DNA from 2 places in the Peribacillus sp. NPDC096447 genome. Region 2 is predicted to be linked to the other one. Evidence: a T-box and tRNA genes for the amino acid it is inferred to sense, from the RefSeq annotation. Region 2 holds a T-box; the other holds one or more tRNA genes.

Region 1 (5,855 bases), 290 kb from region 2:
TTTCCCATTCATGGCCAGCACACAGCCTATCCTCGCTAAATCCTGACTGTCCATTTCAATGGCACACTGCTTCGAATACAATTCGATTAACTCCTCCACATCCTCATCTATTACATTATGCTGCTTTAAAAAATAGCTTAACGACCTATTTAAGTCTGCTGTATTGTATTCTGACCGGGCAACATCTTCATTAAAACCGATAGCAGGATTTTGCGTCAACTCCCGGATAAAATGTAAAATACGCTGAAATCGCTCATTTACACTGTTACCTGCAATCATGTGGGTCACAGTCAATGCTCCTGCATTGATCATCGGGTTTAACGGCTTGGATGGCTTGTTTGTCTCTAACTTGGCAATCGAGTTAAAAGGGTCGCCGGTAGGTTCTTTTCCTACATAGGAAAAGACATATTCCTCTCCCTTTTCCATCAATACCAGAGCAAGTGTCAAAACTTTTGAGATGCTTTGCAGGGTCATTTTACCTGTTACATCCCCAGCACAATATCCTTTTCCGTCAGGATAGTAAATTGCAACAGACAAATCCCCAGGATTCGCCTTTTCAAGAGCCGGTATATAGTCTGCCACTGTTCCCATATTTGTATATTTTTTTGCCTCATCGACCAGTTGCTGTAATTCTTCATTGGAACTGCATTGACATCCCATATTGTTCACAATTTCCCGCCCCTTAGAAAATTTGTTTTGTGAAGTGTTCTTTAGATAGTGGTTTTATTATTTATTACCATATTTCATCGATATTATTTAAAAAACCAGGAATCTGCAACTTTCCTAGTTTTAAATTTAGATGTACAGGTTCTGAATTATTTCCATAAAGACAAAGAAAAACAACAACATATACGTCAAAGGTCAAGCTGTAAGACAGATAAGCCAACGCCTTGTAAAAAATCGAAGCAACTTCACTGTTCTTTAAAGAAGATTTAATTTAAAAAAGAAGGAATTAGAAGAGCTTATACGGAAATATATATTATCGCATAAGCTTTCATATGTATTTAACACTTGATGGAAAGTAGGAAAAGCCATGGGAAAATCGAAGAGTTTACAAGAAATCTATAACGCCAACCGTCCAGAAAATAATGAACTTTTCCGGGCGATACAACAGCGTCTACAAATGAAGCATCCAGACAAACGAATGACAGCTACGAGAACATTGCAAATAATTGTGGCTGATAGTGTTTCATCTGGAGAGCTGCGTAACGTGGAAGCCCGCCTTCTTCACAGTTTATAACGATCTGTTGTTTCATAAGCCCTTTGAAATGTTAGAACACAGAAAGGATCTTCGTTTCGTAACTCAGCAACATTCATTCTTTTGCTTACTTAGTGCGCTTTGGTGCATCACTTTGCCTCTGGAAAAGTGTCTGTTTTCTATTTACTTAATTTGAGTACAGATTTACTTTAAACAAATGGTGAGTAAAAATGCTCAAAAGATAAAGATTGACAACATTTTTAGTGTGACTCATACTAATGGTGAATCAAATGACAGAATATTACGAATAGTGGAGGGGTAATTATGAATAAGATTTTCGTTCCTAACGCAATCGCCACTTTAACAAGACTTTTCTACAGTTCGACTACAATGAATGAGTATTTAGCGATGAGAACCGCCCAATTCTACATTGAAGACCTGAAATTACTGCAAGACGTGGAAGCTGTTGCCTTGGCAATTGAAAATCAAAATGCTTTTGCTTTAATGTCTAAATTTAAATTATTTGATTATAAGGCTGCTGAAAAAATTGAAATCGCACTATCCTCTTCTGGCTATACGGAAGCAGACCTAAATGCTATGAATATTGAAATCTAAATTATTTTTAAAAAAAACGAATGGTAGAGTTAGTGCTCTTTGACCCATTCGTTTTTATTTTTAATCGTTAGAACAAACGTGCACTTTGATAAAATAAACGATTTCAGTGCATAAGATTCTATCACCTTTTGATCTCCGATAAGCTGCCAACTGTTTGATTCGATTTTGTATGCTCCTTGGTTTCAATTCCCTTCATTCTTGAGTGATTAAAAACCATTGCATACTACCCCCGCACATTATTTGTACATATTCTGTAATGCGACATGAACACAAAAAAGCTTCACACAATTAAGTGTGAAGCTTGATGTAATAGCGATTCTTCGCTATTGGTGATACCGGTGGCCGGGGTCGAACCGGCACTCCAGAGGAACACGTTTTTGAGTCCTATTATATTCCATAAACGCTATATAATCAGTAATATCAACGGTTGTTGAAAAAATCATTTTTTTATCAGTTAAACAGCCATTACTCATGACCTCAAAGACGTGTCGATTGTTATCGATTATTACAATAACTATCGACTACACCTGTAAATCTTTGTCTTAGTATTAACCTCCTCCCAAATAGCACTGAAAAAATAAAACGGATATTTTTTATTAGGGATGCACTTTCTTTGTATGATAATCAAAAAAGAAAGAGCCCACTAATTAGACTCCCTATCTCTTCATTTAAAATTTTTACATACATCAGCCTAGTTTGTTGAAGAATATCAGCTCTTCTAACTAGATATATCGGGTAGTACAACTAAATCATCCAACCAAATCTTTATTTCCTCAAGAAGCTCTTTGAGCCCGGTTGATTACCGGGTTCATGCCCTCAAGGTAGCCTAACTAAATATAGTGTCTAACTTTTTGGGTTCACTTCACGATAGGCCGTTTTTTTTCTGCTTATTAAAAGTTCTCCTCGATAAATTCAGCTTCTTGTTCAGGAGTAAGAACTCCGGTAGCTTTACCAACATTTCCATTTTGTTCTCCCCAAAGGTAATTGTGGTCTTCCACTATATTGTCGAAGTTTCCTTCTTTCCAGTTTCCTACGATTCTTAGCAATTCACTTTTATAGTCGATAACTTCGCTATCATTAATGAATTCATAGACTGCATTGATGTTTTCAGAATTCATTTCAAGGTTGTACCATTTTTCTTCAGAAACTACTTTTTGATGAGTCATACTATGCATTGTTTTCATAACGTCTTCTCTTTTTGAAGATGGGCCAAGACCTAGTTCATATAGAATTTGTTCATTTTTTATAGTTTCTACTTCCGTATCTTCTTCTTCAGTTGTCTCGTATTCCACTTCCGTTGTCTCCAAAACAGGAGCCGTATCTTCTTGCTTTGCTTCATAATTTTTAGCGTTCTGATTGATTTTTATTATTACTGAAATAGCTGCTGCAGCTACTATAAGTCCAACCATTGACCATCTAAATTTATTCATTATAAGTTCCTCCGAGTCATAGTTAGATTATCACTCATTTCAGTTACATCCTTTTATGGATAAGCTAACCATTATTATATTAACATAAACTATTAACAAATAATCTTAAACTATTAAGTAACCATATAGATAGATATAAAATTTTATATTTTATAATAAAAAAATTGAGCATAAGTTATAAATCATAAAAATCATCTAAATCTAAATTGATTAGATGGGATTAATAATCACTCTGTATTGGCCATTAAACTATTCCCTATATAATTTATATAAAATTTATTGGAAACCAATACAGAGCATCCTGAGACTTCTAGGGATTATATAAATCTTACCAGTTAACTAATTGAACATTGGAATCATTTAATCTTCCTTCAAATATCTCATAAGGATCAATTTGTCCATGCTTCAATTGTCTTTGTCAATCCTTAATAATTTGATGTTCTTCATTGGGTTCTTATCGATAAGTTTGCTCTTACATAAAAAGTTATAGAATGCTCTTAGAGCTCTTAATCGGGTGTTAATAGTAGTAACTTTCATTAAGTTCCTTACTCTGGAGAATTAAGCTTTCTACGTCCTTTTGTACGATTCAACGAGCTGCTTATTAATAATCTTCTTTGCTCCATGAAATTCATTTTTGTAGTATTCAATCGTCGCTCGTCTTAAGTTTCTTAAATAGCAATCCTTAAAAAAGGCTTCTTATGCTTCTTCATCTGAAATCTTCTTCTTAATAATTCTTAGTTCATCTTCTGTTAATTCTTTACGTCTTCTCATTACGACCTCCTAAGCACACGATTCGCCGCACACGATTCTGGATTAGTTTTGTCGTATTAAAGACAAAGAAAAAAGGCCTCAACATTTAAGTTGAGACCTTGATTCTATAAGCTTTCATGATACCGGTGGCCGGGGTCGAACCGGCACTCCAGAGGAACACGATTTTGAGTCGTGCGCGTCTGCCAATTCCGCCACACCGGCATGTTTGTTGGAGGCGGCAACCGGAATCGAACCGGTGGTAAAGGTTTTGCAGACCTCTGCCTTACCGCTTGGCTATGCCGCCAACGTTTTTGGAGCGAAAGACGGGATTCGAACCCGCGACCCCAACCTTGGCAAGGTTGTATTCTACCACTGAACTACTTTCGCATATGGCTGGGCTAGAAGGGATCGAACCTTCGCATGACGGAATCAAAATCCGTTGCCTTACCGCTTGGCTATAGCCCAATAACGTTGTAATCATTATACCATGTTTTTAAAAATGGGGCGACTGATGGGAATCGAACCCACGAATGCCTGAACCACAATCAGGTGCGTTAACCACTTCGCCACAATCGCCATTATAGGATTGAAATTGGCAGGGGTAGTAGGACTCGAACCCACACTGGAGGTTTTGGAGACCTCTGTTCTACCTTTAAACTATACCCCTGTAATAAAGATGGTGGAGGGGGGCAGATTCGAACTGCCGAACCCGAAGGAGCGGATTTACAGTCCGCCGCGTTTAGCCACTTCGCTACCCCTCCGCATATGGATGAAACATGGTGCCGGCAAGAGGACTTGAACCCCCAACCTACTGATTACAAGTCAGTTGCTCTACCAGTTGAGCTACACCGGCACTACTATGGTGGCTCAGGACGGAATCGAACCGCCGACACAAGGATTTTCAGTCCTTTGCTCTACCGACTGAGCTACTGAGCCAAACAATAAAAATGGCGGTCCCGACGGGAATCGAACCCGCGATCTCCTGCGTGACAGGCAGGCATGTTAACCGCTACACCACGGGACCATAGATTGCGGGGACAGGATTTGAACCTGCGACCTTCGGGTTATGAGCCCGACGAGCTACCGGACTGCTCCACCCCGCGACGGTAATAATGTTTCTTTTTATGCATCAAGTTTTCGTGTTGAGCGTTTCAATGGGTTGAAATAATCAATCCTTTATGCAGAAACAACTTGATGTTATTGAAAAATGGTGGAGGATGACGGGATCGAACCGCCGACCCTCTGCTTGTAAGGCAGATGCTCTCCCAGCTGAGCTAATCCTCCAATATGTTGTCTAAATGGTGACCCGTACGGGATTCGAACCCGTGTTACCGCCGTGAAAGGGCGGTGTCTTAACCGCTTGACCAACGGGCCAGGTATAAATGGCGGAGAGCAAGGGATTTGAACCCTTGAGACAGGGTTACCCGTCTACACGATTTCCAATCGTGCTCCTTCGGCCACTCGGACAGCTCTCCAATAATGGCTCCGCAGGTAGGACTCGAACCTACGACCGTTCGGTTAACAGCCGAATGCTCTACCACTGAGCTACTGCGGAACAATATAAGCTTGGCGACGTCCTACTCTCACAGGGGGAAACCCCCAACTACCATCGGCGCTGAAGAGCTTAACTGCCGTGTTCGGAATGGGAACGGGTGTGACCTCTTCGCTATCGTCACCAAACAATGTTAACATTTTTTCAAGACATATATTATTATAACGTCTTTTTGAGAAAATGCAAGAAGAAATTTTCATTCCTTCAAAACTAGATAATAAGAAGGTATTTCATTTTTTTAAAGCGATGGTTAAGTCCTCGATCTATTAGTATCAGTCAGCTCCACATGTCACCATGCTTCCACCTCTGA
Region 2 (24,937 bases):
GGGTAAGACCTTATTACATTTATCAATGTGATCTATCTGAAGGGATTGGCCATTTCCGGGCGCCGGTTTCAAAAGGACTGGAAATCATTGAAGCGCTGCGTGGCCATACATCAGGATATGCAGTGCCAACCTTTGTGGTGGATGCTCCTGGCGGTGGCGGAAAGATTGCCTTGACTCCGAATTACCTTCTTTCGCAAAGTCCGGATAAAGTCGTTTTACGGAACTTTGAAGGAGTAATCACAAGCTATCCGGAGCCGAAGAATTATGTTGCCGGCAGTGCGGATGCTTACTTTGATGAAGTGTATGGTACTGCGGATAGGAAAGAAGCCGTCGGGATTTCCGCTCTCATGACGGACGAGAAATTCAACTTGGTGCCGGAGGGCCTTCGTCGTCTTGACAAGAGAAAAGCTTATGAAAGCACTGATGAACATGCTTCCTTGAAGGATCGCCGTGATAAACGGGATGAAATGAAGGAAAAATTAAGGTTAGCCCAAGAAAAAAAGAACGCCATGGCCGCCAGTGGCTCGGTGAAATCTGATGGCAAGGAGGAATGAAGATGGACTGCTTGTGGTGCAAAACCCCAAACGTAGAAGAAAGTGAAAAGAAGGACTGTTACTGGATCATGCCTGACGGGAAACGCTCAATAAAAGTCCTTCAAGTTCCAGCCTTGAACTGTCCTGAATGTGGAATCTATGTGTCTGATTCGATGAATCAAAAGGTGGATGAAGCCTTATCCATCTATGATGTGAGTGAATATCCTGATGAGTTTACGTATGATCAGCTTCTTCAGGCACCTATCAAAAAATTATTTAATTGGAAATAGAATGCCGGGAGAAGCGGATGATATGCATCTCTTCTCCCGAATTCTTTAAATAAGGGGGGTACATAATGCCTGTTCAAAAGCTGCCTTTTTTCACCCAAATGGAGACTGGGGATTGTTATACGATGGAACTCTATCATGATCATGCCAATCAGCGCTTACGCATGGATGATTATCGGGGAAATATCAACAAAGCGATCGATCGGGCCCTTGCCATCGCAAAGGAGCAGGGCTTTACTAAAGTGATACTTAAAGCCAGGAATGAAGATTTATCCGCTGCATTGAGTCAGGGATTCATGCTGGAAGGAATATTGAGCAAGTATTTCAAAGGGAATGATGCCTATTGCATGGCCTTCTATTTAACGGATGAAAGGCGAACAAGCGACTTTTGGGTCAAGGAAGATAAAGTCATCCAAGATGTCAGTCAGATTCCTAGACTGATTGAATCTCAGCAAATACCTAAGGATTATATCCTCCGGTTTGCTACGGTTGAAGATGCAAAAGAGCTGGCGAATTTATATGGTGCCATCTTTGAAACCTATCCTACACCGATGAATGATGAGCGATATATCAAGAAAGTGATGGAGGAAGGTACGATCTTTAGTGTTATCGAATATGAAGGAACCATCGTGAGTGCTGCATCCGCTGAAGTGAATGAGATGTATCACAATGCTGAATTAACGGACTGTGCAACAATTCCTCAGCATCGGAAGCATGGTTTCATGAAGGTGCTCATCTCCGCCTTGGAACAAGAATTGTTCAGGAAAAACATTTATTGCTCTTATTCATTAGCGCGTTCATTGTCAATGGGCATGAACGCCGTCTTTCATCAGCTGGGATATGAATATGGTGGCAGATTAACGAAGAATTGCAATATTTGGGATAAGTATGAGGACATGAATATTTGGGGTAAAGATTTATCCCTCAAGTAGGAGGATTGTTTTTATGGCTAAATACACATGGGTTGATAAAGAAACCTGTATTGCGTGCGGGGCATGCGGTTCAACAGGTCCTGAGATTTATGACTATGACGATCAAGGGATCGCTTTCGTCATCTTGGACGATAATCAAGGGATTGCCGAGGTTCCTGAAACCTTGCATGATGACATGCAAGATGCCATGGAAGGCTGCCCTACAGAATCCATCCTGATTCAGGATGAGCCTTTTAGGATCGGTTCCTTTTAGAACTTAATTGATTAATAGATATTGCACAGTGGGTACGAACGTTAAAAGGAGAGATGACATGACACGCAATTATTTGATTAAGCCTACTTTAGATCATGACTATCCCACTATCTCTCATGGGAATGGAATTTATCTTTATGATATAGATGGAAATCAGTATATAGATGGATCATCAGGAGCAGTCACAGCTAGTATTGGACATGGCGTATTGGATGTTGTCGAGGCAATGACGGAGCAGGCCCGCAAAGTTTCTTTTGCATATAGGTCTCATTTTACGAGTGAAGCCGCAGAGGCATTGGCCAAAAAGCTAAGTGAGTTGGCTCCAGGGGATTTGAATTGGTCATTTTTCGTGAATAGTGGATCGGAAGCGACCGAAACGGCGATGAAGATCGCGATTCAACATTGGCAAGAAAAAGGGTTTGAGCGAAAAAACCGCATTGTCTCCAGGTGGACGAGTTATCACGGGATCACGATGGGCGCTTTATCGATGTCCGGCCATGTACCAAGAAGAAAGCGTTTTGTGCCGCTATTGGAGGATTTCCCTAGCATTTCGGCTCCATACTGTTATCGCTGTCCTTATAATAATGAAACTTCCGGATGCAAGCTTCAGTGTGCAAATGAACTGGAGACAGCCATTCAAAGGGTCGGATCCGAGAATATCGCCGCCTTCATCGCAGAACCCATAATCGGAGCATCCGCTGGTGCTGTAACACCGCCGGATGGCTACTATCAAAGGATTAAGGAAATCTGCGAAAACTATGACATTCTTTTTATTGCCGATGAGGTAATGACGGGAATCGGACGGACAGGAAAAATGTTCGCGATGGAACACTGGGGAGTCACTCCGGATATCATCGCATTGGGTAAAGGAATGAGCGCAGGCTATACTCCAATGGCAGCCACAATGGTTACTGACCGTGTCATGGAGCCCATTTTAAAAGGCTCGAAATCAATCATGGCTGGACACACATATAGTGCAAACCCTCTATCTGCTGCCGTTTCATTGGAAGTGCTTTCCTACATTGAGGGAAATGACCTGGTTCATGCAGCGGAAAATAAAGGTCAATATCTGTTTAAGAAGCTGCAAGGATTGGCTGAGAAATTCGACATCATTGGTGATGTAAGAGGGAAAGGGCTGCTCCTTGGGCTTGAGTTTGTCTCCGATCGGATTTCAAAAACTCCATTCGACTTGCAAATCGGCCTGACTACAAGGCTTGTCAATAAGGCTTTTGCAAAGGGGTTGTTAATCTATCCTGCTGCAGGTGCGATTGAAGGAATCGCTGGCGATGCGGTTATTTTATCTCCGCCATTAATCATTACGAATGAAGAAATCGATCGCCTCGTCAAGATACTCGAAGCTTCCCTCGCAGAGTTGCAGCAAGAATTGTACGCGGAAGGTTTGATTGAGGACATGCAGGCTATTTAGGAGGAACGATATGAAGCAGGTCATTACGAAGAAAAACAAAATTGTGACCTTGGAAGAAGCACTGGAGCATATTTCCGATGGATGCACACTCATGTATGGCGGATTTGGAGGGGTGGGAACTCCTCCTACGCTCGTACAGGGTATCCTTGCCAAGGGCGTTAAGGAATTGACCTTGATTGGCAATGATACTGGATTTCCTGACATTGGCATAGGCCGGCTTGTGACTGCTGAAAGGGCAAAGAAAGTGATCGCCTCGCATATCGGATCCAATCCTAATGCTGGCAGGCTCATGACTGAAGGAAAGCTGCAAGTCGAATTTTCACCGCAAGGGACATTGGCCGAACGGATTCGTGCAGGCGGTGTAGGCTTAGGCGGGATTTTTGTCGATGTCGGGATTGGTACGATCGCCGAAGAAGGCAAGAACAAGATTAAGATAGAAGGAAAAGAATATTTGGTGGAAACCGCTTTGACGGCTGAAGTCAGCATCGTCCATGCCAAAAAGGCAGATTCGCTTGGGAATTTAGTGTACGACAAGACTGCATGTAACTTCAATCCGCTGGTCGCGATGGCTGGAGCCTTCACGATTGCGGAAGTGGAGGAAATCGTTCCTGCAGGCGAATTGGATCCGGAATGTATTGCCACACCAGGCATTTATGTAGATATGGTGATTCCGACAAAAGGGGTGAATTGGAAATGGGCATGGCAGTAGATGTACGAAATCGCATCGCGAAACGCGCCGCCAAGGAAATTCATGACGGATTGATCGTCAACTTAGGCATCGGCATCCCTACCCTGGTGGCCGACCATATACCTCAAGATATCTCTGTGCTGTTCCATGCGGAAAACGGAGTTCTCGGTACAGGTCCAAGTCCTGATCCAGGGAAAGAAGATCCTGCCCTCTGTAACGCGGGAGGGTTTCCAATCACCACTGTAATGGGCGCTTCATACTTTGACAGTGCAACTGCATTTGGAATGATCAGGAAAGGATACATCGACATCACCATACTTGGAGCCCTGGAAGTGAGTGAAAAAGGGGATTTGGCGAATTGGATCGTCCCAGGAAAGCGGGTGCCGGGGATGGGCGGGGCAATGGAACTTGCCCAGAAAGCCAAAAAGGTGATCGTCCTGATGAATCACGTGAATAAGCAGGGGGAATCGAAGATATTGAAGACTTGTACGCTTCCATTGACGGCAAGGCAGAGTGTGGATTTAATCATTACGGATATGGCAGTCATGGAAGTTACAGAAGAGGGATTGGTGCTAAAGGAAGTCATGGCGCCTTATACAGTGGATGATGTGCTAAGGAATACGGAGGCAACGTTGAAAATCCATGCTGCTGTCAACACCATTGAATAGGTAAGAGGAGGAAAAAAGCATGAATGAGGTTGTCATCGTTGCTGGAGTACGAACTGCAGTTGGATCCTTTGGCAAATCACTACGGAATGTTAAAGCCACCGAATTGGGCCGTCAAGTATTGGAAGGTTTAATGGATAATTCTGGGTTAGGTAAAGAAAAGGTAAATGAAGTGATTTTCGGACATGGCTATGTCCACGGAGGCGGACTTAACTCGGCTAGAATTTCGTCGCAGATGGCATGTTTCCCACACAGTGTCCCAGGCCACGTTGTAATCAAAGCATGTGGATCAGGTTTAAAGGCCATTACCAACGCCGCTTTAACTATCGCTGCTGGTCAAGAAGACGTAATCATTGCCGGCGGAGTGGAGAGCATGAGCAATGTGCCTTATATCGTGAAAAATAGATGGGGCGGTAAATTTGGAAACGTAACGATGGAGGATGCTCTGCTGGCAGATGGATTAATATGTTCCTTGGGAAATGAACATATGGGAATAACTGCCGAGCGCTTGGCTGAAAAATACGGTATCCGTCGTGAAGAACAGGATCAATTTGCTTATCAAAGCCACAAGAAGGCTTGGAAAGCTATAGTAGAGGGTCGCTTTGATAGAGAAATTATTTCGCTTAAAATCAAGGATCGAAAAGGACTTCAAATCTTCAACCATGACGAAGGGGTACGCGAGGACATTCATCTAGATCAACTAGCCAGTCTTCCAGCAGTATTCAAAAATGAAGGAACCATTACGGCAGGAAATGCCTGTCCTATGAATGATGGAGCTGCAGCTGTACTATTAATGTCCAAACAGCAAGCAGAAGAAAAGGGATTAAAATCGCTCTTGAAAATAAAGGCTTTCGCCAGTGCAGGAGTTGAACCTGGAGTTATGGGGATTGGACCCGTACCAGCGACTCGAAAGGCATTGGCAAAAGCAGGTCTATCGTTAGAGGATATAGGACTGATTGAACTTAATGAAGCCTTTGCTGCCCAAGCACTTGCAGTGATCAAGGAGTTAGATTTGAATCAGGATATTGTCAATGTCAATGGAGGGGCAATTGCACTTGGTCACCCTGTAGGAGCAACAGGTGCAAAATTGACAGTCACACTGATGCATGAAATGTTGCGTTCACAAGTTAAGTACGGAATGGTAACGTTGTGTATGGCAGGTGGAATGGGACTTTCAGTAATCTATGAGAATATGTGTATTTAAGGAGGATAAATGTGCCGGATATAAAAAAACGGATAAACCAATGGATAGAGGATCATCGGGAAGAAGGAACAAACCTATTGCAAAAAATGGTACAAGCCCCGAGTACGCAAGGAAATGAAGCAGGGGCACAGGCCATCGTCGCACAAAAGCTGCAGGAAATGGGTTTGCAGATCGATAGTTGGGAACCTGACGGCGGAGAGCTGAAAAAGCATTCTTATTTCTATTCTCCACGCAGTGAATTTTCCAACAGCCCCAATGTGGTAGGTATCATGAAAGGGACTGGAGGCGGACGTTCCATCATTTTGAACGGACACATCGATGTGGTCCCGGATGGAGACCGGGATCAGTGGGACGACGACCCATATAGCGGAGCGATTAAGAATGGAAGAATGTTTGGACGCGGAGTAACCGATATGAAGGGTGGAAATGTATCGCTGATCCTTGCGATGCAGGCATTGAAGGAAAATGGGATCCAATTAAAGGGGGATGTCATATTTCAAAGTGTGATTGAAGAAGAAAGCGGCGGAGCCGGAACATTAGCGGCCGTCCTGAGGGGATATAAAGCCGATGCCGCCCTGATCCCTGAACCGACGAATATGAGGATCTTTCCGAAACAGCAGGGTTCGATGTGGTTCCGGATCCATGTAAAAGGACGGTCAGCACATGGCGGAACAAGGTATGAAGGCGTTAGTGCGATTGAAAAAAGCATGGCAGTCATCAATCATATTCGTGCCTTGGAAGACAAGCGAAATGCACGTATCAGTGATCCGCTTTATCAGAACACGCCTATTCCGATTCCTATCAATCTAGGTGTCATTGAAGGCGGTAATTGGCCGTCATCCGTTCCCGACCTTGTGAAAATCGAAGGAAGGATGGGCGTTGCGCCGGAGGAAACGATGGAGCAGGCGAAAGACGAAATGGCTGCCTGGTTATTGCAGCTGGGGGAAGTGGACCAATGGTTCAAGGAAAACCCACCAGTATTGGAATGGTTCGGGGCACGTTGGGTTCCGGGAGCAATCGACGTAGAGCATGAATTGATGAATGCGCTTGTTCATCAATATCGGCAAGTGGCCGGACAGGACCCTGTCATTGAAGCATCCCCTTGGGGAACGGATGGGGGATTGCTGACACATGTCGGTGAAACGCCTGCAATCGTGTTCGGGCCAGGAGTAACCGAGGTTGCCCACTATCCAAATGAATACATCCTGCTCGACAACGTTTTCTCCACAGCGGAGATCATTGCTCTTACTTTAATTCAATGGTGTGGAATGGAGACTGAGCAGGATGGGGTCACCAAGGCCGGGAATAGGGAGACGATACCAGGCAATGGCAATTAAACTGGAAAGCATCCCAGCAAGTAAAGCGAAATATTTCAGACAAAGCGGTTGTTAAAAACTCTTATATATCTTGAACTTTTAACTATAAAAGAAAATGAGGTAGGAACCATATGGATATGAATCTCATTGATAATCAAGAACCGACAGTTAAAAGGCATCCCCATAATCAAGAACCAACAGTTAAAAGGCAACTGAAAGCAAGGCATATGACCATGATTGCCATTGGCGGTTCAATAGGAACCGGATTATTCCTGGCAAGCGGGGCAACCATCCAGAGCGCAGGGCCTGGTGGTGCCCTGGCTGCATATGCCTGCATTGGAATCATGGTTTATTTCCTGATGACGAGCTTAGGGGAAATGGCGACATATATGCCTGTGTCGGGATCATTTTCCACCTACGCCACACGCTTTGTTGATCCCGCATTCGGCTTTGCACTTGGCTGGAATTATTGGTTTAACTGGGCAGTCACCCTTGCCGTGGAAATAGCTGCAGCAGCCATCATCATGAAATTTTGGCTCCCTGATGTACCCAGCCTTATATGGAGCGCATTGTTTCTTGGAATCGTCTTCACCCTCAACGCCCTATCCATTAAAAGCTATGGTGAATCTGAATATTGGTTTGCACTAATAAAAGTCATCGCCATCATTTGCTTCATCATTATTGGTTTATTGACCATATTGGGGATTTTTGGCGGAAAGGTGATCGGATTTGAAAACTTCACCATGGATGAGGCACCATTCAAGGGAGGATTTTTATCGATCATCTCAATCTTTCTAATCGCGGGATTTTCTTTTCAAGGAACTGAACTTGTTGGTATTGCTGCCGGAGAAAGTGAAGAACCCGAAAAAAATGTTCCGAATGCGATCCGCCAAGTATTTTGGCGCATCCTCTTATTTTACATCGGGGCCATCCTGATACTCGGCCTCTTAATCCCTTATACGAGTCCAAGTTTGTTGAACGGAGATGTCGAAAACATTTCTGTAAGCCCTTTCACGCTTGTCTTTGAACGGGCAGGACTGGCATTCGCAGCATCCGTCATGAATGCGGTCGTGTTAACCTCCTTACTATCAGCAGGGAACTCGGGGCTATATGCATCAACGCGGATGTTATGGTCGATGGCAAAAGATAAACAAGCTCCCAAATTCCTGGCTAAAGTCAACCGCAGGGGAATCCCGATGAATGCTTTGATCATGACATCCTTAATTGGAGGACTCGCCTTCTTGACCTCCATTTTCGGGGACCATGTATTTACATGGCTATTGAATGCATCCGGGCTGACCGGCTTCATCGCCTGGATTGGAATCGCCATAAGCCATTATCGCTTTAGACGTGCCTATGTTGCACAGGGGGGTGACCTAAACGAATTGAAATATAAAGCAAAATGGTTTCCATTCGGCCCGATTCTTTCATTCACCCTGTGCATGCTCGTCATAGCAGGACAGAATTATGGAGCATTCCTAAGCGGCAGCATCGACTGGTATGGCGTCGCCGTCTCCTATATCGGATTACCGATATTCCTGGTAGTCTGGTTAGGATATAAGTTTTATCACAAGACCAAATTAATAGCATTAAAAGATTGTCAATTCGATAAATCAGATGTGGCTTGATACCAATGGAAAAAACCTGAACTCCCCTTTGGGAACTCAGGTTTTTTTATGAGGATTTGTATGAAAATCCAGTTATATCTCCGAAAATCCAGTTATATATTCGAAAATAGAAATATATCTTCGGAAATCCAGTTATATCTCCGAAAACAGAAATATATCTCCGAAAATCCAGTTATATCTTCGAAAATAAGAATATATTGACGAAAGCGGCAATTATCTCATTAAAGTTCGCATTGTTTCTTCCATTCCTTCTTTGTATGGAGTTTTAGGTATGGGGCCGATGCGGTTTTCATATTTTTCTCCATCCAGGATGAATCCTTCTTTGGTTAAATACATGATTTCCACTACTTCTTTCATGAAAGGGTTGAACAAGCCAAGTATCTGAATGATGTTTTTTGTAAGGGGAAGAACCATCTTTTTCTGTCCCGTTACCTGACGGGCAATTTGGATGATTTCGTTTCCGGAAATCAGACCAGGCCCAGGGATGTTCCAATTTTCTCCATAGGAGTCGTCTTTTTCTGCAATTTCCACGATCATTTTTGCTGCATCCGGTAAGTAGACATATTCTCTTGGTGTTTTTAAGTCCCCGATAAAGACGGTCGTTTTATTTGCAGCGAGCCCATTCAATGTTGGCTGAAGGTAGGAGTTCTGTGAGGTAGCGCCATAATAGTCTGGCAGCCTGACAATCAATGCTCTGGCATTTTTCCATTTTTGGCTGAATATGAGCTTCTCGAATTTCAACCTGATTTGCCCTTTTTTTGTATGCGGCTGTTTTGGATGGTTTTCATCTCCTTTCGCAACTTGGTGCCCATAGATATATATCCCATCTACAATGACAATCTTCTTACCTAAAATATCGGTTGCCTTCATGACACTTTCCCCAAGTGAAAGGAGTTTTAAAGCCATCTCTTGATAGGGAACGTTGGCACATTGGAAAATGACTTCCGCATCTTTTGCAGCCTCTACAATGGTTTTGTAATCAAAGATGTCACCGATTCTGTATGTTAATTGTTGCGAATGACCATGCTCTTTCATTAATTGCTCTAGCTTACTTCTTGAACGCCCGAAAGCGATGACTTCTGTGCCCCTTGATAACAATTCTGAAACAATGACTTGACCTGATCCGCCGGTTGCTCCTAAAACAATAGCTTTCTTCATATTTTACATCCCCTTTTGATTTATTGATCAATCACTAAATAAAGATTCAAAATAAGAAACCGATGAAAATCGGTTCTTACCTGCCCCCGCCATCTATAAGCTCGGGCATATTGATGAAGTGGGAAATATTGCAGAGTATCCCCCTCGCCAGGAAGGTGGTCACTTGGTCCTCGGCATTCGGAATTCCAGCAGATTGAAATTTTTCAAGTGTGTGATTTCTAATGCGTGCTAACCCTGATCGAGTAGAATTTCTTATTGCGTCTTCCGTCACTGAAAGTCCTATGACCTGCAGGGCGATTTCATTGGGATTGGATTCAGTCAATTCTTCATAAACCTGGATCATATGGTTAACAAGGTCTTCGGGTCCTGCTTCAATTTTAAAGGCTTCAAGGATCCTTTCGTATGCCCGATCCAGAGCCGCTACGAATAACTCCTCTTTAGTTTTAAAGAATTTAAACACATATGGCTGGGAGATGCCGGCTTTTTCTGCAATGAAGGCAGTCGTTGTATTGTAATAGCCTTTTTCTGCAAAAACCTCCAAACCAGCTTCCAGAATGTCATCTTTTCGGTTCTCTTTTTTGGGTCTGACCATTGGTATCCTCCATAATTTCATTAATTAGTGATTAATCAATCACTAATTAATATCATAATATCGCAGTATGGTAATTTTTGCAATAAGGTATTTGAATCATTTTTTTGCAGCTGAATAATTGGGGAGGATGCGCAATACTATTATTCTATGTATGATAATACTTTGGATGAAAGGAAACTGATGATGAAAGAGGCGTTTCGCGGTTCTGGAATTGGAGTCATTTTCATGGCGTTCTTCGGTACACTGTGGGCAGGTACCGGTGTGATAGGATTGCAGGGGTGGGGGTTTCCCTACGTGGAACTCGCAGCCATATTGGTCGGAATCATAATGGTTATCGGAGGCATATCATTAATTCATGCATCACAAAAAATGTCCAATCAAGTTTCAGAAAATGGGGCTAGGCGTCTGAAGCGTATCGGATTTTTGTTTAATATGGTCTTCATTGCCGAAGGTTTGCTGATTGGAATTGCCATTGCCATCTGTAACTTGATAGATCATATTGATCTTATACCGGGCGTCATCGCCATTATTGTTGGGATTCATTTTTTACCTTTGGCATCACTTTTCCAAATCAAGATCTACTATGCAACAGGAGTGCTTCTCTGTTTATTGGCGCTTATCACATTGCTTATTGTGCCAGACACCGTCAAGTTTGGGGAGCATCAAATCCTTGCACCGTTATCATTGCTCGGCTTCGGATGTGCGCTAATTCTCTGGACCACTGGACTTACGCTATGGCTTGGAATAAAGAATTCAAGTCGAACGATAGCCGATGAAGATTGAACTCATCAAAAAACCCGTCATGATGAACGGGTTTTTCATTTCGATTAATTTTTCATCCAGGTCAAGAGCCTGACAATTTGAAATGGTTCATTCCAAACGAGAATGAAACTTAAAAGAAAGAATGCAGCCACAGCCAAAAATTTCGACTTGCCTTTTTCATTTTTATAGATGGCCCCGAAACTGCATAACATACCAATTAGTAACGCTCCGAATCCTGAAATCATAAGCAGCTCGGAGGCTTTTGGTAAAGCAAGGGAACAGCAAAATGATAGTGTACCAATCACTGCAAATCCGATAGACCAATTGCTTAAACTTTTCATAGAGACTCCTTTTTACTAATTATACCAATTTATTGTTTATAATGAAATTAATAAATTAGAGGTTGTCACTTATGGGAATATATTGTAATATATATAACAATATAAAAATCCATTTACATTTTAGAAGCATTGATAAGGACATGAATCATTTTTACGGTCTTCAGAGAGGGAAGGGCAGCTGCGAACTTCCTGGCTTAGGAAACTGATTTACCGCCTTTGAGTTATATCGGTGAACAAGAGTAACTGATATCGTCTAAGCTGCGTTACAAGCTCCAGAGCCATGAGTGTTTTTTGCTTATGGGAAATTGGGTGGAATCACGGGTAACGCACTCGTCCCTTACTTAGGGATGGGTGCGTTTTTTTATTATTATAATTATTGCCATGATAAGGACATGAATCATTTTTACGGTCTGCAGAGAGGGAAGGGCAGCTGCGAACTTCCTGGCTTAGGAAACTGATTTACCGCCTTTGAGCTATATCGGTGAACAAGAGTAACTGATATCGTCTAAGCTGCGTTACAAGCTCCAGAGCCATGAGTGTTTTTTGCTTATGGGAAATTGGGTGGAACCACGGGTAAAAACGCACTCGTCCCTTATATAGGGATGGGTGCGTTTTTTTTATATATAAAAATATTGCCATGATAAGGACATGAATCATTTTTACGGTCTGCAGAGAGGGAAGGGCAGCTGCGAACTTCCTGGCTTAGGAAACTGATTTACCGCCTTTGAGCTATATCGGTGAACAAGAGTAACTGATATCGTCTAAGCCGCGTTACAAGCTCCAGAGCCATGAGTGTTTTTTGCTTATGGGAAATTGGGTGGAACCACGGGTAAACGCACTCGTCCCTCGCATAGGGATGAGTGCGTTTTTTTATTATTAAAAAAAGGGGTGTTTATGTGATGGGTGAAAAAATGATTAAAGTTCAATTCCCGGATGGGCAGCAAAGGAAATATCCGCAAGGGGTGACAGTGGAAAGTGTGGCAGGGTCCATCAGCTCAAGTTTAAGGAAAAAGGCAGTAGCAGGAAAACTGGATAAGCAACTGGTTGATCTAAGTCACAAGCTTAATAAGGATGCCGAACTGTCGATCTTGACTCTGGATTCGGATGAAGGATTACAAGTATTACGACATACATCGGCGCATGTTTTGGCGCAGGCTGTGAAAAGGTTATACCAAAACGTGGAATTAGGGATGGGGCCAGTCGTGGAAGATGGTTTTTACTATGATTTTAAGTTAGACCATCCTTTGAGCTCAGAAGATCTACAGGCCATTGAAAAAGAGATGGAACATATCATAAGTGAAAATCTGGAAATTAAAAGGATCGAAGTGACTTATGAAGAAGCTGTGAATTTATTCGAGGGCAGAGGGGAGTCATTCAAGTTGGATTTAGCAAAGAACATCCCTAATGGTGAAAAATTAACGCTCTATCAACAGGGGGAATTCGTCGATCTTTGCAGAGGGCCGCACCTTCCATCCACATCATTTGTAAAATCGTTCAAATTGACTCGCGTATCTGGTGCCTATTGGCGGGGAGACAATCAAAATGAAGTTCTTCAAAGGGTATATGGCGTGGCTTTCCGAAAGAAAAAAGATTTACAGGATCATTACAAATTCCTGGAAGAAGCGGCCAAACGCGATCACCGTAAATTAGGGAAGCAGTTGGAGTTATTCATGTTTTCGGAGGAAGCCCCTGGAATGCCGTTTTATTTACCTAAAGGACAAATCATTAGAAATGAATTGGAGAAGTTCTCGCGGGAGCTTCAGACTGAAGCTGATTACGACGAAGTTCGGACTCCTTTCATGATGAATCAGCGGTTATGGGAACAATCGGGTCACTGGGATCATTACCATGAGAATATGTACTTCACTGAGGTGGATCAAATAAAATTCGCGATGAAGCCAATGAACTGTCCGGGTCATATGCTTATTTTCAAAAACAGTCTTTATTCTTACAGGGATTTACCGATCCGGATGGCCGAATTCGGTCAAGTCCATCGTCATGAATATAGCGGTGCATTGAACGGGATGCTGCGTGTCCGTACATTTTGCCAGGATGATGCCCACATTTATGTTCGGCAGGATCAAATCGAAAGTGAAATTAAACAAGTGTTTCATCTGATTGATAAGGTGTATCGCACTTTTGGATTCGAGTATTCCGTGGAGCTCTCCACTCGTCCAAAGGATTCAATGGGCGATGATTCCCTTTGGCAATCTTCTGAAACAGCCTTGAAAAATGTTCTGGAAAGCATCGGGATACATTATCAAGTAAATGAAGGGGACGGGGCATTTTATGGACCGAAAATTGATTTTCATATTAAAGATACATTAAAACGAAGCCATCAATGTGCAACAATTCAGCTTGATTTTCAAATGCCTGATAAATTTGATCTGACTTACATTGATGAAAATAATGAAAAAGTTCGTCCGGTCGTCATTCATCGTGCCATTTTTGGATCGATCGATCGTTTTTTCGGAATTCTGATAGAACATTTTGCCGGTGCTTTTCCGGTATGGCTTGCCCCGGTGCAAGTACAGATCATCCCTGTCTCACAAGTTCATTTGAACTATTGTTTAAAGGTTCAAAAAGAACTGAAGAATCAAGGCATAAGAGTGAAAATTGATGATCGGAATGAAAAGCTGGGGTATAAAGTCAGGGAAGCACAGATGGGGAAAATCCCATATATGCTGGTTCTTGGAGATAAAGAAGAGAAAGAAAATGAAGTAAATGTCCGGAAATACGGGGAACAAGAAGTTGAAAATGTCGCAATAGAAACGTTCATCAAGCAAATCGTCCAGCAAATAAAAGAACGCAGCATCTAACAAAAAAGCAGCTTAATCCGGAATTCACGAGTAAATACGCGGAATTCACGAGTAAATATGCGAAACTCACGAGTAAAAGCACAGAACTCACGAGTAAATGCCCATTGGATTAGGTTTGGATAAAAAAAGACAGCCGAAATAACTCGGCTGTCTTTTTTCTATCTACAAATCCATACCCAGCCAACACCAGGAATGAACTGCTGGAAACAGTTACCACCCGGTCCGCCTTGACCGCCACCTTGACCGCCACCTTGACCGCCGCCTTGACCGCCGCCTTGACCGCCGCCTTGACCGCCGCCCTGGCCGCCGCTACCGACAGGGCAGGTTAATCCTAGATATTGTAATCCGACTATATCTGTATGATGAATCTCATTAGGGATGCCACCTTCGAGTATCTGTACCATACCAGTAGCAGCATTGAACCCCATCAAAATAAAGGTGTGCTGGCTGTTACCCCAAAAACCTCTGAAACAATGACCTTGTCGGCCTGCGTTTAAATGGCTCTGAATAGTGGCTAATGGAACCAATGTTTGTACTGGCATCCTGTCATCATAATAAGGCAAATTGGCATAAGAATTATCGTAATAATATGGATCATTATAATATGGAACATTATAAGAGTAATAACCGTAATTATTATACATTTAAGAAATCCTCCCTTTGTGTTTACCCTTTCAGGCTATGAACAAAGGGGGATAAGTGTCCGACATGGACAAAAATGGAGACTAAAATGGGCGGCCTATTTTATATATTTTATACGAATTTACGAGTAAACTCTTACATCTCCTAAACTCTTTATGTAAATAAAACCTTGGCTGCTTGGATGGCAAAGTAAATGCCGATCCCTATAAGGGATATTCCTGAAATGATCGAAATGCCCATTAGAATGGGTTTGGATAAAAAGCGTCTGAAGGTGCTGGCGATGATGGCCATAGCGAAATCCCAGGTTAAGAGGCCGACAAGGATCCCTGAACTGTATAAAAGTAATTGATCCATATCATATTTTGAAGCGGAGTTTGCAAGAATGGATCCATAAATCCCCAGCCAAAACAAAATGGATAAAGGATTCGAAAGGGACATGATGAATCCTGTCAGGAATGAAGAAAGAAGGGAATCTTTCGCTTTTCGTGCATTCACTTCAATCTTACCTGCACTTAACAGACTTTCAATTCCGGTATAGGTCAGGACAAAAAATCCAAAAAGCCATAAAAATGTCTTCATGAAGGAGTTGTCCAAAAAGTGGGCGACTCCGAAAAAGACGAGGGCTATAAATACAAAATCCGCTAAAATGGCACCCCAGCCAAAAACCCAGGCATGCCAAAAACCTTTTTTTATTCCTTTGTCCAATTGAGCAGCATTTATGGGACCGATAGGAGCCGCAAGTGATAAGCCTAATAATACATAGCTGAAAAAAACACCCAATTCATCACCTCATCGTTTGTTACATCTTCACTTATTTGAATGTATTCAGACAATTGGACTTGTACCACATTTTTGACCCTTTTTTTGAATGGATATGGTGAATCATTGTCCGGTTTGCTGCTTATGGATGTACTTAGTCGTGACATGTGTGTTTTTGTAACAACACAGAAAACTCCTTCATAATGTAATTTAGTCAAATGGAAAGACGCCAATTTTAATGCATGCGCTATTCAAAGCGGAATTGGAGGATAATTATGCCTGAATTATCGATGCCGAATAAATACAAAACAATTCTTGATATCATGCATACGGATATTGCAATAAATGAAATTAAGAATCATTTTGAAGAAGGAATTTCAAATGCGTTAAACCTGATTAAAGTATCAGCACCTATCATTTTAAATGAAGGTAATGGTATAAATGACAATTTAAATGGTGTGGAGCGGATTCTTACCTTTGAAGCTCTGGATGTTAAGAATAAACAAATCGAAGTGGTTCAATCTTTGGCAAAGTGGAAAAGAATCACTCTTTCTAGGTATGGTTTGGCGTGTGATGAAGGCATTTACACAAATATGAATGCGATAAGACGTGATGAAAAACTGGATCATTTACACTCGTTATTTGTGGATCAATGGGACTGGGAGAAAGTCATAACGAAAGAACAACGTAACGTAGATACATTAAAATCTGAAGTGAAAAAAATATATAGAGCCATTAAATCGACCGAACGTTATATGTTTGAATTCCATCATCTGCTTAAGCCTGTGTTACCTGATGACATTCACTTCATTACGACCCAGGAGTTGGAGGATTTATACCCGAACCTGACTCCGAAGGAAAGAGAAAATGTCATAACGAAGAAATATGGTGCGATTTTCATCATGAAAATTGGCGGAGAGTTACAATCGGGGGAAAAGCATGATGGACGTTCACCGGATTATGATGATTGGGACCTAAATGGAGATATCGTTTTATGGAATCCACTCTTGGAATGTGCTTTTGAAGTTTCTTCAATGGGAATTCGAGTAGATGAAAAGTCACTGTTAAAACAATTAAGATTATCCAAAAACGAAAATCGTAAGGTGCTCGATTATCATAAGGCCGTATTGGAAGGAAAGCTTCCCTATTCAATAGGCGGAGGAATAGGGCAATCCAGACTATGCATGTTTTTGCTGAAGAAAGCACATATTGGCGAGGTTCAGGTTTCGGTATGGAATGACCAAATATTAAACGACTGTAAAAAGAGGAATATTATTCTTTTATAAAGACGAAAGCGGGAAACCATTCTTAAAAAGAATGGTTTTTTTGTTTTAACGGTCAAAAGGGGTAATTTTGGGTGAAGCGCTACTGAATAAATCTTTCTGCGCTATAACATAATAATTGAAGACATCTAATAATGATGCAAACCAAATTGTTTCACAATGGTTACCTTTTATGCAATAAGTTGCTTTTATAATGAATGAGGAGTGTAAGTATGGAGGGTCATGAGAAGCAAAATAAAGATGTAAGCGTGTGGTGTCTGATCAGTATGGCATCGATTCCATTGGTAATGACACTTGGAAATTCAATGCTTATCCCGGTTTTGCCCATTTTCGAGGAAAAGGTGGGGATATCTTCATTTCAATCAAGCATGGTGATAACAAGCTATTCCGTAGCATCCATTTTTTTAATTCCCATAGCGGGTTATTTATCAGATCGATTTGGACGAAAAATGGTGATTCTGCCAAGCCTGATCCTAGCCCTTATCGGCGGCTTGATCGCAGGTTATGCATCATGGAAAATGGAAAATCCATACACATGGATCATCATTGGGAGGGTATTGCAGGGGATTGGGGCGTCTGGGGCTTCGCCCATCATTTTGCCTCTGGTGGGGGATCTATACAAGGATGATGATGAAAAAACCAGTTCTTGTTTAGGAATCATAGAAACTTCGAATACATTTGGGAAAGTACTGAGTCCAATACTGGGTTCCCTGTTTGCTGCATTTATCTGGTTTTTACCATTCTTCTCGATTTCATTCTTCAGTTTAATATCTATTGTCTTGGTCTTTTTCTTTATAAAGGTACCAAAGGAAAAGGATGATCCGAAGAAATTCAAAGAATTCTGGCATGATACGAAAAAAATATTCAAGCAGGAAGGAAAATGGTTATATACAGTTTTCCTGATTGGTGTATTTGTCATGTTGGTTTTGTTCGGTGTTCTTTTCTTTTTGTCTGATAATCTGGAAAAAATCCACGATTTGCATGGAGTTAAAAAAGGTTTAGTGATAGCGATCCCGCTGTTTTTCCTTTGTGTATCTTCTTATGTTGCCGGGAAAAAAATCAAGGGTGAGTTACCAATCATGAAAAAGATCATCATGATCAGTATAGCTGTCCTTTCAATCAGCCTTGTATTTGTCGGTTTTACAAAAAACACGGTTTTCCTTTTATTACTCGTAACGAGTTTGGTGGGCATAGCGATTGGTGCGTTATTGCCGACACTCGACGCAATCATCACTCAAAATATAAAAAAGGAACAGCGGGGGACAATTACCTCCTTCTATATGTCATCAAGGTTCATCGGAGTTGCGGCAGGGCCTCCGGTCATGTCCCTTGTCATGAAAAATCATATCAATTTGACCTATATCATTTCAGGGATCATTGGTATAGGCATCGTATTGATTGTTATGAAATTCATTAGTTCAGACAAAAAAGAAGCTGCTGCCTAATAGGTTTCTATAGAAATTCTCCGAAAAAGCCGGGCTTTACCACGGCTTTTTTTGTTTGTAACTCGGGAAAATTTTTTTGGCATGTGGTTATAGGCTGAGGGTTGTCACATAAAATGTACAAGTCATGAACTAGCTCGAAGGAGTGATGCTTTTTGAGTGTACATTTACTGCTGAGTTACTTTTTCTTGGGACTTACCCTAGCAGCACCGATCGGTCCAGTGAACTCTGCTCGTATCGATAAAGGAATCAAGAACGGGTTTTGGCATGCCTGGATCGTTGGGGCAGGGTCGATGATTGCAGATGCCTTGTTCATGATTTTAGTGTATGTAGGTATGGTGCGGTTTTTAGAAATTTCGATCGTCCAGATTTTTCTGTGGCTTTTTGGGGGATTCGTGCTTATTTATTCTGGGGTCGAAAGTGTTTTACGGGTAAATACGATATTATTAAATGAATATAGGAATAAAGATTCATTAATTTCCTGTTTTTTGACTGGGTTCATCATGTCTGTGACCAGTCCATTATCCATTTTATTTTGGTTGGGGATATATGGATCTGTTTTAGCTAAAACAGCTTCAAGTTATGGGACATCCCAACTTTTCATTTATAGCGGGATGATTTTCTTTGGGCTTACCTGTTGGGATTTTTTTGTTGCGGCATTAACGAATGGGTTTCGCAGGTTCTTAAATGAAAAAAGCTTAATGGCCATTTCGGTCATCTCTGGATTATCATTGGTAGGCTTTGGGGTTTATTTTGCTTATCAAGGTATTTCTGCCATCATATCATAAAGCAGAATGCTTTAGTTTATTACATAAGGTAGGGTATTTGAAAACTTCTTCCTTGCATAATTCATTGTGGCATTATCAACACTATGAATGATGGAAGGAGGGGGTAATGTCATGACGACAAAAGCCAATTGCAGTTCAGCGAAAGGGAAGGCTGTCCAAGATTCTAATGCATCAGGTGAACAACAAGGCGATATGAAATGGTGGCAGCTATCATTGGTCGGTGTAGGCTGTACGATCGGGACAGGGTATTTCCTCGGATCGACCATAGGGATTAAAACGACGGGGCCATCCATTGTATTTTCATTTGTATTGGCTGCACTAGGTACCTACATCGTTTATAATCTGCTTGCTAAGATGACGGCGGCCGATCCTCAAGAGGGTTCTTTTTGTTATTATGCCAATAAAGCATTTGGAAGATGGGCTGGCTTTAGCTGTGGCTGGAATTATTGGTCCTCCAATATATTGATCATGGGAAGCCAGCTTACTGCGCTTTCGCTATTATCTCAATTTTGGTTCCCAAAAGTACCGCTGTGGCTATTTGCATCCGGATTCGCAATTGTTTCAATCGTGGTGGTATTGTTGGGAACAAAAGGGTTTGACAGGGTGGAAAACATCCTTGCGGTAATTAAGACAGCAGCAATCGTAATGTTTATCATTATAGCAATATGTGCCGTTTTCGGCTGGTTTGGTCTTGATGGAGGGAAACCGCCATCCTTTCCGAATAAGTTCAATGAATTATTCCCAAAAGGGCTAAAAGGGTTTTGGACATCACTTATTTATGCTTTTTATGCGTTTGGCGGCATTGAGGTCATTGGACTGATGGCGATGCAGCTTAAAAAGAAAGAAGATGCGCCAAAGGCAGGGACGATCATGCTCTTGGTTCTTACCATCATATATGTGATTTCATTGGGGTTAGCCGTAACCATGATTTCGTTAGGGGCATTCAGTGAAAAAGAAAGTCCATTCGTTTCGGCATTGGACAGTTATCATCTGACATTTTTCCCGCACGTTTTTAATGGTGCGATCATCATTGCCGGTTTCTCGACGATGACCGCTTCACTATTTGGTGTAACCAATCTATTGGTAACGCTCTCCAATGACGGGAACGCACCTTCATTATTCATGCAAAAGATCAAGAAATTCAAGGATCTTCCACTGCCTTCACTGGGTCTTGGAGCCTTAGGACTTTTAGGGTCAATCATCACTGCCTTGCTCCTGCCAGGCAAGATTTATGAATACATTACAACATCTGCTGGAATATTACTTTTGTATAACTGGGCATTCATCATTCTTTCTTCATTCAAAATCTTGGAAAATAAGATTTGGAGTAAGATTACAGCCGTTTTCGGACTGCTTTTAATTTTAGCGGCGGTCAGTGGCACTCTGCTTGAAAAAGAGATACGTCCAGGTTTTTTCATCAGCCTTTTATTCATCGTGATCATCGGTCTTGCCGCCGTTTTCATGAAATTCAAGGTTTGGAATAAGAACAAGGCGATGGCCGCAAAAGCGAGTAAATCGGAACTTGATTGAAAAAAGGAACTCGACTATACGAAGTCGAGTTCCTTTTTGTGTGCTTTCGATTTGGTGCTAAATTTCAATGATGATCGGAAGGATCATTGGTTTTTTCTTAGTTTGAGTAAAGAGATAGTGCCCCAATTCCTTCTTTATGGTTTGTTTGATGATGTTCCAACGGTATATTTTTTCACTTTGTAAGTCGTTGACCGTTTTCGTGACAAGACGATTCACATGTTTAAGGAGGTCCTCCGAATTTTGAACATATACAAATCCACGGGAAATGGTATCGGGTCCTGATACTATTTTTCGTTCCGTCTTGCTTAGTGTTATGACGATTACGAGCATGCCATCTTCGGAAAGCTGCTTACGGTCCCGCAGAACGATTTCTCCAACATCACCAACACCGACACCGTCAACAAAGGTATTGCCGGCAGCCACCTTTCTCGTTTGACGGGCAACGGAGTTTTCAATATCCACCACATCGCCATTACTGATAATGAAAGTATTGCCCTTCTCTACCCCGACAGATTCAGCTAGTAATCGATGCTGGTGCAACATCCGATATTCACCGTGAATGGGAATGAAATACTTTGGTTTCATCAGGGTAAGCATGAGCTTCAATTCTTCCTGATAGGCATGTCCGGATACATGCATGCCTGTTACAGTCCCAGAACCGTAAATGACTTTGGCACCAAGTTGAAATAGGTTGTCGATGATTCGTGAAACATCCCGTTCATTTCCGGGTATTGGAGTGGAGGCAAGAATCACTGTATCATCAGGCAATATACTCATATCCCGATAATTTGAACTGGAAAGGCGGGAAAGGGCAGCAAACGGCTCTCCTTGACTGCCTGTACATAAAACCGCGACCCTTTCAGGAGCATAATTATCGACTTCATGTGGTTGGATAAGCATCCCATCAGGTACCTCGAGGTAGCCGCGTTCAATGGCAACGGATACGACGTTCACCATGCTACGTCCAATTAAGGCGAGTTTCCGGTTTGTCTTCTGTGCAGCATTCACAACTTGTTGAACGCGATTGACATTTGAAGCGAAGGTCGAAAGAATGACTTTCTGTTTTGCCTGCATGAAGGCCTCTTCAATATGGCTGCCAACGAGATGCTCCGAGGGACTGGAGCCAGGACGTTCTGCGTTCGTGCTTTCAGATAATAAAACCAAGACACCTTCACTCCCGATTTTGGCCATTTTATGGATATCGGGATACTGATCATTCATGGGAGTCAAGTCAAACTTAAAGTCCCCTGTATGAACGACCGTGCCTTCTGGCGTATGCATGGTGACTCCAAGGCAATCGGGTATACTATGATTCGTTTTGAAAAAGTCCAGAACCATCTCCCCAAATTCCAACCTTGAATCCGAATCAATCTGGATTAATTCCGTATCACCCAAAAGGTTATGTTCTTTTAACTTCAATTCAATTAAACCAAGTGTTAAACGTGTGGCATAAATGGGTACATTCAATTTTTTTAAGAAATAGGGGATACCGCCAATATGATCTTCATGCCCATGAGTCACAATCAAAGCGTGGATCTTCTCCTTATTCTCCTGAAGAAAGGAAATATCGGGAATGATCAAATCGACTCCTAATAAACTTTCATCAGGAAACTTTGCACCACAGTCAATAATGACGATATCGTTAGAATATTGAACCACATACATGTTTTTACCGATTTCATTCACTCCGCCCAAAGCCAGTATGGACAAAGCATTCTCTTTCACACTCAAGTAGATAGACCTCCCTTTATTATGATAAGGATAGTGTTTCCTTAGGTCCCATTTATAAAACCAACTCTTTTTATAAAATCACGGCAATTCAAAAAGCCATAAAAAAACACCTACCGTTTTCGGTAGGTGCGTGTATCTTCAATCTTCATCTGCTCAAGCAAGAATTGATGCTTTCTTCAAAAGTCTCAATGTATGCCTGAACCTGCGCTGCATATTGAGTCCTTAAAGTGTTCAGCAAACTTTCAATCAAGAATTTTCGCGGTTTGTCTGACTGCATCAGCTCATCCTGGATAAAATCGACCAATTCCATTGCCCTTGTTCGTTCTTCACCGCAAGGAAAAGCTTTGATTATCGCTTTTTTCAATTCCGTGGTGGAGTTCAGCAAATCATTATGGCAAGGATCAAGATGGTTTTTAAAGTTGGGAAACCACGTGTCCATAAGTTCCGGATCAAGGATCTGTTCCCCACTTTCAGCCAATTCATTGACTAAATGGACAATTCGGTTCATGCAATAGCGGATAAGCTGTATTTCCGGTGTACCGACCGGATTAGCACGATAACTAAAATGATTCATGTGGGTCATCATCGCATGAAAGATAATGACGCTATCTAAAAGATAGGGTTTTTTGCTTTCCCCGAAAATATCGAGAAAACGGGTATACATCCAGCGTATGCTCAACAATAGGGTCTGATTGATGAATTGTTTTAATTCATCATCGTTGGAAACACGGACTTCTTCGATCAGGATTAGCAATTTACTTTGCTTGTTCACCGTCATCTGCAGTTCGAGCTGCTGGATGAAAATTTCAATATCGGCTGAATCTTGACCAATCAACAGTTTTTCCCGGTCGTGGCGAATCTTTGTATAGACGGAGCGGAAAATGGCTATAAATAATTCACCCTTTGAAGGGAAATAATTATAAAATGTACCTTTTGAAATACCGCTGCCTTCTAGAATGTCCTGAATGGATGTGGCTTGGTAGCCTTTATCAATAAACAGCTTATGAGCCGTATCGATGACATTCTGCCTTCGATTATTCATCATATCACCTAATTTTCATTATACTGCTTGTATAAATGTAATCGTACTCTATATTCCATCACAGCACAAACCCTTATTTTAACCAGTAAATTTTTATTGCAAAAAATGAACTAGGGGTATATTATTGATTTTATGAGATTGGGTTATACCTGTCGTACAATTAAATGAACCAATAGTTTGAATGGAGGAATAGATAAAAAGTGAGTACTGCACAATCTACTGAAAAAAAGGGGGCGTATGGCATTTTGGCCATACTGATGGTCGGGGCGTTTATATCGATACTGAATTCAACCCTTTTAAATATTGCACTGCCATCAATCCAAATAGACCTGGGAATAGAGACTTCCACAGTCCAATGGCTGACAACGGGCTACATGCTCGTGAACGGAATCATGATTCCGACAACGGCCTTCTTAATAAGAAAATATTCGGTACGTAATCTGTTCCTTACAGCCATGCTCCTATTCTCAATAGGGACGATCGTTGCAGGTGTAGCGCATGCATTCCCGCTATTATTGAGCGCACGTATGGTTCAGGCTGCCGGTTCGGCAATTATGATGCCATTATTAATGAACGTACTTTTAACTGCTTTCCCTGTTGAAAAACGGGGCTCGGCAATGGGACTATTCGGTTTAGTCATGATGTTTGCCCCTGCAATCGGGCCGACGCTTTCAGGCTGGATCATCGAACATTATGATTGGAGAATGCTATTCCATTTCATTACTCCGTTAGCTTTACTAGTGCTTATTTTCGGCTTCTTTAAACTTAAAGACAAAAAGGAAAAAGTCGATATTAAAATCGATAAATTATCGGTCATCCTATCAAGCTTGGGCTTTGGCGGCCTGCTTTATGGGTTCAGTTCGGCAGGCAGCAAGGGTTGGGATAGCCCTTGGGTTTATGGAACATTGATTGTCGGTGCCATTTCCCTGATCCTTTTCATTTCACGCCAGCTTAAAATGGAAACACCGATGCTTGAATTCAAGATCTTCAAACATCCGATGTTCGCTTTATCTGCTACGATTTCAATCGTGCTGAATATGGCCATGTTCTCGGGAATGATCTTGATGCCGATGTATATACAAACCGTCCGTGGCATTTCACCATTTGATTCAGGAT

What was found. A T-box is a leader RNA that pairs with one kind of tRNA and senses whether it is charged. The one in region 2 lies ahead of thrS (threonine--tRNA ligase), so its partner is inferred to be a tRNA-Thr.
Region 1: it has a tRNA-Thr gene. The T-box ahead of thrS (threonine--tRNA ligase) is inferred to sense a tRNA for this amino acid. The anticodon was not compared.

What each region holds. Positions count from the first base shown of each region.
Region 1 covers NZ_JBIWEV010000001.1:1,360,964-1,366,818, forward strand. The annotation lists gene glsA (glutaminase A) at 1-660, opposite strand, end outside; gene ACIQZD_RS06745 (hypothetical protein) at 1,034-1,240, shown strand; gene ACIQZD_RS06750 (hypothetical protein) at 1,523-1,813, shown strand; gene ACIQZD_RS06755 (DUF6241 domain-containing protein) at 2,704-3,243, opposite strand; tRNA gene ACIQZD_RS06760 (tRNA-Leu) at 4,135-4,215, opposite strand; tRNA gene ACIQZD_RS06765 (tRNA-Cys) at 4,224-4,297, opposite strand; tRNA gene ACIQZD_RS06770 (tRNA-Gly) at 4,306-4,380, opposite strand; tRNA gene ACIQZD_RS06775 (tRNA-Gln) at 4,384-4,458, opposite strand; tRNA gene ACIQZD_RS06780 (tRNA-His) at 4,494-4,569, opposite strand; tRNA gene ACIQZD_RS06785 (tRNA-Trp) at 4,587-4,660, opposite strand; tRNA gene ACIQZD_RS06790 (tRNA-Tyr) at 4,671-4,754, opposite strand; tRNA gene ACIQZD_RS06795 (tRNA-Thr) at 4,771-4,846, opposite strand; tRNA gene ACIQZD_RS06800 (tRNA-Phe) at 4,854-4,929, opposite strand; tRNA gene ACIQZD_RS06805 (tRNA-Asp) at 4,942-5,017, opposite strand; tRNA gene ACIQZD_RS06810 (tRNA-Met) at 5,023-5,096, opposite strand; tRNA gene ACIQZD_RS06815 (tRNA-Val) at 5,202-5,277, opposite strand; tRNA gene ACIQZD_RS06820 (tRNA-Glu) at 5,293-5,367, opposite strand; tRNA gene ACIQZD_RS06825 (tRNA-Ser) at 5,377-5,468, opposite strand; tRNA gene ACIQZD_RS06830 (tRNA-Asn) at 5,474-5,548, opposite strand; rRNA gene rrf (5S ribosomal RNA) at 5,558-5,673, opposite strand; partial or broken rRNA gene ACIQZD_RS06840 (23S ribosomal RNA) at 5,792-5,855, opposite strand, start outside.
Region 2 covers NZ_JBIWEV010000001.1:1,060,406-1,085,342, reverse strand. The annotation lists gene kamA (lysine 2,3-aminomutase) at 1-554, shown strand, start outside; gene ACIQZD_RS05410 (YokU family protein) at 557-823, shown strand; gene ablB (putative beta-lysine N-acetyltransferase) at 889-1,752, shown strand; gene ACIQZD_RS05400 (ferredoxin) at 1,766-2,005, shown strand; gene ACIQZD_RS05395 (aspartate aminotransferase family protein) at 2,064-3,431, shown strand; gene ACIQZD_RS05390 (CoA transferase subunit A) at 3,442-4,140, shown strand; gene ACIQZD_RS05385 (3-oxoacid CoA-transferase subunit B) at 4,125-4,787, shown strand; gene ACIQZD_RS05380 (thiolase family protein) at 4,807-5,988, shown strand; gene ACIQZD_RS05375 (peptidase) at 6,000-7,325, shown strand; gene ACIQZD_RS05370 (amino acid permease) at 7,442-8,932, shown strand; gene ACIQZD_RS05365 (SDR family oxidoreductase) at 9,146-10,090, opposite strand; gene ACIQZD_RS05360 (TetR/AcrR family transcriptional regulator) at 10,167-10,682, opposite strand; gene ACIQZD_RS05355 (DUF7010 family protein) at 10,863-11,465, shown strand; gene ACIQZD_RS05350 (hypothetical protein) at 11,510-11,785, opposite strand; T-box leader at 11,906-12,126, shown strand; T-box leader at 12,158-12,381, shown strand; T-box leader at 12,414-12,635, shown strand; gene thrS (threonine--tRNA ligase) at 12,697-14,604, shown strand; gene ACIQZD_RS05340 (hypothetical protein) at 14,763-15,146, opposite strand; gene ACIQZD_RS05335 (LysE family transporter) at 15,400-16,026, opposite strand; gene asnA (aspartate--ammonia ligase) at 16,296-17,291, shown strand; gene ACIQZD_RS05325 (MFS transporter) at 17,501-18,733, shown strand; gene ACIQZD_RS05320 (LysE family transporter) at 18,886-19,518, shown strand; gene ACIQZD_RS05315 (amino acid permease) at 19,711-21,048, shown strand; gene ACIQZD_RS05310 (ribonuclease J) at 21,106-22,779, opposite strand; gene ACIQZD_RS05305 (TetR/AcrR family transcriptional regulator) at 22,925-23,824, opposite strand; gene ACIQZD_RS05300 (DHA2 family efflux MFS transporter permease subunit) at 24,079-24,937, shown strand, end outside.